DNA from 2 places in the Paenibacillus thiaminolyticus genome. Region 2 is predicted to be linked to the other one. Evidence: predicted binding sites of a transcription regulator. Region 2 holds the regulator's gene; the other holds the start of a gene.
What was found. Region 2 encodes NrdR, which represses ribonucleotide reductase genes. Its sites were predicted from a motif close to AACACNATATATNGTGTT; they were not measured.
Positions count from the first base shown of each region.

Region 1: the regulator NrdR is predicted to act here: its motif matches at 1,474-1,491, upstream of nrdI (class Ib ribonucleoside-diphosphate reductase assembly flavoprotein NrdI).

Region 1 is NZ_CP041405.1:155,497-158,608, reverse strand. Features, by position in the region: gene nrdE (class 1b ribonucleoside-diphosphate reductase subunit alpha) at 1-885, opposite strand, end outside; gene nrdI (class Ib ribonucleoside-diphosphate reductase assembly flavoprotein NrdI) at 896-1,267, opposite strand; gene FLT43_RS00655 (ABC transporter substrate-binding protein) at 2,098-3,112, opposite strand, start outside.
Region 2 is NZ_CP041405.1:1,872,197-1,875,308, reverse strand. Features, by position in the region: gene coaE (dephospho-CoA kinase) at 1-114, shown strand, start outside; gene FLT43_RS08505 (lytic transglycosylase domain-containing protein) at 111-695, shown strand; gene FLT43_RS08500 (alpha/beta-type small acid-soluble spore protein) at 747-968, opposite strand; gene nrdR (transcriptional regulator NrdR) at 1,091-1,564, shown strand; tRNA gene FLT43_RS08490 (tRNA-Ala) at 1,656-1,730, opposite strand; gene FLT43_RS08485 (hypothetical protein) at 1,787-2,041, opposite strand; gene FLT43_RS08480 (AraC family transcriptional regulator) at 2,209-3,111, shown strand.

The DNA.
Region 1 (3,112 bases), 1.7 Mb from region 2:
GCCGTACTCCTTGTACACGGTATACGGATAGAACAAGTACATATCCTTGTCCTGCTCGACCAGCTCGAAAAATTTATTCGGAGCCACAACGCCAAGCGACAAGGTCTTGATCCGGATTTTCTCATCGCTGTTGATTTTCTTCGTATCCAAAAATTCATGAATATCGGAATGGAATACATTCAAGTAGACGACACCGCTGCCGTCGCGCTGCCCCAATTGGTTCGCATAGGAGAACGCATCCTCGAACAGCTTCATGACCGGAAGTACGCCGCTTGCCTTGCCGTCCAGCCCTTTGATCTGCTCGCCGGCACCGCGGATTTTGCTCAAATTCAGGCTGACGCCGCCGCCAATCTTGCTCAGTTGCAGCGCCGAGTTGATCGAGAATCCGATCGAGTTCATCGAATCATCCACTTCGAGCAGGAAGCAGCTGACCAGCTCCCCTCTCCGCTTCTTCCCGGCATTCAGGAATGTCGGCGTCGCTGGCTGATACTCCTGGGAGATTAACAATTCGGCATACTCGAACGCCTTGTCGATATTCCCGCTCGCCAGGAACAGGGAGACAACGGCCAGCCGGTCCTCGTAGCGCTCCAGGAACTTTGTATCGTCATTGGTCTTCATCGCATAGTTGTTATAGAACTTGAACGCGCTCATGAACGATGGGAAGCGGAACTTCTTCCCGTACAAATATTCATAGAGACGCTTAATATCCTTGAACTCGTACTTGTCGAACAATTCTTTTTCATAGTAGTCGTTCTCTATCAGATAATGAATCTTCTCCTCAAGATTATGGAAGAATACTGTATTTTGATTGACATAGTCGATGAAATAGCTTTTCGCCGCTTCGCGATCTTTGTCAAATTGGAATTTGCCGTCCTTCTGGACCATAATTTCGTTGTTAAGCTGTATCCATTTTGGTATCAAAGTAATGGACCTCCCGAGAAAATTGTTCTACATCTTTCTTCGTGCCGCTGAGCTCGAACTTCATCAGCACGGGCACAGAATATAATCGAGAAATATGATCGGCTGCCAGTCCGTACCGGATGCCCCAGTTCATATTGCCGCTGGAAGCGACGCCTTGCAGCAAATGGCCATGCTCCTCGAGGAATTGCATCGTAGATTGAGGCACTTGTCCGAACCCTGTCGTGTACGTGATCAAAATAAAGGGGTCGGTCAGCTTCGTCTCTTCCGATATGCGAACACAATCCAAATTCAGCTTCTCGACAAAACGCTTCACGTTGCCGGTCTTCGAGTCGTAAGCGATAAGCACGTGATCCCTCCGTCGCAATCAAATCTTCAAATTTCAAATAGAGTCGCCTGTACTCGCCAAAAAGAGCACATCTCAAAGAAAGAGACAGGAACCAGCCACCTTGATGAACCGATGCATCGGGTGCAAATTGGCACTTCCATCTCCTTACTCTTCGAAGAGAATGATAGAAATATAGGCTATTGGTTAAGCAGGGAACTCCACTTGCCGTTACAATATATAGTGTATGTATTCATCCTCGCATACTATATATAGCTCGTTATTGAATCATAACCAATTTTAAGATAAATGGCAAGCCCATTTTATCCGCCATCGGCAGCAACGAAATATGTCGGCCTGTGACAAAAAACATATCTATCGTACCACATCTATGACCGTTATTGGTGTTCAATTTTTTTGGAATTAAGCGGGATATCCTTTTCTGCCAGCTGGGCCGCCTAGCAGCCGTTCAGCACCCGTTCATATAGAGGGATAATTTCAGTACTTCTCCGCAAAAATACAATTTTCGCAGCAGGAAACAGGGAGCCTCAAACCGGATTTTCGAGTTATTTAATGAGATTAAATATACTCATCGACCCGATCACCCATGCCGGCTGTCAGGCTCGAGTTACATGGGCCAGATTATATTTAATAACATTAACTATACAAGTAAAAGACCTCTTTGGGAGGATCGTTCGAACTCCATCTATTGAACTTTTCTATTAAAAATTTCCCGGGCAACGGTGCGATTTCGCGTCATTGCGACAAAGGATAAGGCCGGATCCTGTGCTACACAGAATCCGGCCTAGGGCTCCTCTTTATTCCCTCGCTGCCTGCAGCGGAAGTGATGTCGATCAGCGGGTAACCGCCTGTTGCACCCCGGCGGGATTGAAGCCGTTCTCAAGTCCGCCGAACGTATAATCCGCTACCTTGTCGCTGCGGAATAGAATCAATTCCTTAGCATGTGTAACCGGAATGACGATGACCTGATCGTTCAAGTAGTTCAACAAGAACTCGTAACCGGATGCAATCGCCGCCTCATCCCGCGTGTGCAATACGTTCATGATGCGCTCCTTAATGTCGGCCGCCTCCGGCAGAGCGGACATGGCCGCCGTATGCGCGGTCTGATCGAGCATCGGGCCGATAAAGTGATGCGGGTCCTCAGGGGCTCCCTTCGAACCCCAGATCGTAATGTCGAACTTCCCTTCCACGCATTCTGTCCACCATGTCATCACGTCGGTTCCTTCCACCTCAACCTGCAGCCCTACTTCCTTCAACTGGCCTTGCAGGGCGGCAGCCAGCTCCTTATTGAACGCATCTCCCGTCTCATACGTGAAGCGAAGCTTCATCGGCTTGCCGTTGAGCTCCCGGTATCCTGTGCTCTCATTCATCTTCCAGCCCGCTTCATCTAGCAGCTTGGCGGCTTGCTGCACATCGTAGGCCCGCTGCGTTCGCAGCCCGTTCTGAATGAACGGGATATCTGCGAACATCTCATCGGCCGCCGTCTCATAGCCGAACGTTAAGCCCTCGGCTATCTCCTGCTTATTGATGGCATGCGCGATCGCCTCGCGAACCCGCAGATCGCCCAGATTTTCCCCTGAAGCATTGAGCGCCAGCGCTCGCGTTCGGCTCCCCTTCGAGGTCTTCCCTTGAACGCCGGACATGGATGCAGCCTGCTTGAACTCATTATTCGTAATCATCGTGGAACTGAAGACGGCATCAATCTCGCCCGCCTGCAGCGCCTTCAGCCGCGTGGCCGGGTCCGGAACATATTTAACGATAATCCGCTCGAACGCAGGCTCTTCTCCCCAATAGTCCTTGTTCTTCTTAAATACGGTCTGCTCCCCCTTGGTGAAGGATTCATGAATA
Region 2 (3,112 bases):
TGGGATATTGAGAAGAAGCGGGAACGGGCGGATTACGTCATCGACAACAGCAAGGGAATGGAAGAGACTCGGCAGCAGGTTGAACAGTTCTGGCTTCAGAAAGGCTTGCTATGAACCGAATCATGAATCTGATGCGGAAAAAACGTTTTTTGCTCGTCCTCTTTCTCGGGTTTCTATTTATCATATTCGTACAATCGCAATGGCTGGGCCGCTGGATGTATCCGATTCCATATGAGGATGAGATTCGGAAGCATGCGGGTAAGTACCAGATTGATCCGCTGCTCGTCGCGGCCATCATTCGGGTAGAGACGAATTACCAGGCTGGACAAGAGTCCAGGAAGGGCGCCATTGGAGTCATGCAGCTGATGCCGGAGACGGCCTCATGGGCGATGGATCAGCTCAAGCTTGATTCGCATTGGACGATGGAGGAATTGAAGTACGAGATTGATCCGAACATTCATATCGGAACCTGGTACTTGCAATCGCTGCATAAGCAGTTCAATGGGAACTGGATTGCGGCGATCGCTGCATACAACGCCGGTCCGGGCAATGTGAGCAAATGGCTCCGCAACAAGACGTGGGACGGACGGTTCGAGACCGTGAAGCAGCAGATTCCATATGGGGAAACGAAGCTGTACGTACAGCGCGTGATCCATTATTATGATAAGTATAAGGATGTCTATGGGATCAAATGAATAAGCATCGGACAAGCCGGGTTACCGGCTTGCTCCGATGCTCGCAATGCCTTATTTGAATTGACCTGCTAGTTGTTGCTCCGCGATTTGTACCAGGCGCTTCGTGATGTATCCCCCGATCGAGCCGGTGTCACGGGTTGCCATGTTGCCATAGTATCCGTCTTGCGGAATGGCAATGCCCAATTCTTGAGCGATCTCGAACTTCATTTGCTCGAGAGCTGCAGTTGCTTGAGGTACAACCAGGTTGTTGCTGGAACGGTTGTTTTGGCTCATATCTATTCACCTCCTTGCGGTTGGTAATTGTATTGTGTGCATTCTCGCTAAGTTCATTACAGGTAACGACTGGTATTTTCTATAACATCCGAGTTAGATCGGGAAGAAAGGAGGAACACCATTTGAAATGTCCTTTTTGTGCCCATCTTGGAACGAAAGTGCTGGATTCCCGGCCTGCGAATGATAATAAATCCATCCGGAGGAGAAGGGAGTGTGAGCTGTGCAGCCGCCGGTTCACGACCTTCGAAATGGTGGAGGAGACGCCGCTTATTGTCATTAAGAAGGATGGAAGCCGCGAGGAGTTCAGCCGCGACAAGATGCTGCGAGGCCTGATTCGGGCTTGTGAGAAAAGGCCGGTCTCGGTAGAACGGCTGGAGATGATAGCGTCCGAAGTGGAGAAGCAGCTCCGGAATACCGCTCATGCCGAAGTAGAGAGCCGCATTATCGGCGAGCGGGTGATGGAGCAATTGTATCCGGTCGATGAGGTGGCATATGTGCGATTTGCTTCCGTCTACCGCCAATTCAAGGATATCAATATGTTCATGAAGGAACTGACTCACTTGCTGTCCAAAAATTCATTAGGGGAGCACTCATGAAGAACCCGCATCTTAGAACCCTTGCGGGTTCTTTTGTGTAGACAAAACAAAAAGAACATCTTCATCCAGATGTTCTCGAGTGTAGCTATGATGGTGGAGCATAGCGGATTCGAACCGCTGACCTCTTCACTGCCAGTGAAGCGTTCTCCCCCTGAACTAATGCCCCGTTACCTGTTACATTATACCACCACATGTCTCGAATTGCAACAGGATTTATTTCATTTACTCAGCGAGCATGTCGGATAGATGGACTTGGCTGTCAATTTGTTCCGCGAAGCGGTTCAGACATAAGCAAATGAAGTCTTTTCTGCATACGGGACAAGGAATGGAGAGCAAGCGGCTGATGGTAATTGCTCCTTTGTTGTAGATGACGCGGCATTGAGTGCCATCCTGCAATTTCACTTTGACTTGATACAGGTTGTCTTCATCGTTGCGCTCAATTAACGTCTTTTCCTTTACAATCGGTTGGTAGTTCACGGGTAGGTCACCTGCTCCCTTTAGTTTTTTGCATTTTACATCTTAATGTCTTTTTATTGTCTTTGTCAATTTATTTGTGTACAGGACGCGAAATGTTTTTCTTTGCGGAATTTCCTTTTTTTTGTTGTAATAGAAAGAGAACGTTTCCATTGAGAGGTGAAGCTTGAATGGATCGGAATGTATATACGGAACCCCAGGAAAAGCCGAAGGCCATCATGCCTGATCCGGTGTGCTGGCCTACGCCCATGCCGTACCTCGTATCGACGACGGAAGGCGTGAGTCCAAGCTTTCAACGGCTCCATTGGCATCGCGAATTGGAGATTAATTATATCCGGGGCGGGACAGGATTTTGTGTGATCAATGGTATAAAGTATCAGCTTCAGGCGGGAGATATTATCCTCATCAATGGACAGGACCTGCATCGCGCCTTTGAGACGGATCATCTGGTCATTGACGTTCATATGTTCGATCCCGGGATGCTGGCCATGGAGATGCGTTATGACCATGACTTGCTTCGCCCGTTCCGGGAACAGGGCATACAGTTCACCAACCTGGTCAATCGGGACATGCCGGCATACGATGAATTGATCGCAATCCTCCTCAATATGAAGGAGGAGATGGAAGTGAGGGCTCCATCTTACGCATCCGTCATCCGAGCGCAATTGACCCGCTTTCTCGCCCTCGTCAACCGGCACGGCGCTCTCGCGGAAGGGGAGGCGGCGCCGGTGAAGCACCGAGGAATCCATGCGCTGAAGGAGCTTATTTTAACGATGGAGCTCAATCTGGCTTACCCGTGGACGCTGAAGGAATTAGCCGAGCTGACCCATTTGAGCCCGTCCCGGTTCAGCGCTTTGTTCCAGCAGGCGGTCGGCACGTCGCCGCTTGATTATCTTATCCAACTACGGCTGACCCAAGCGGTTCATTTATTGGAATCATCGGATGAGAAAATTATTGATATTGCATCAGAATGCGGCTTTCGCAACTTATCGAATTTCAATCGTCTGTTCCGGCAGCTATTCGGTGTGTCGCCCAGCGAGATCCGCAATCAGCGAACGAAGAAAAAACAGTAAG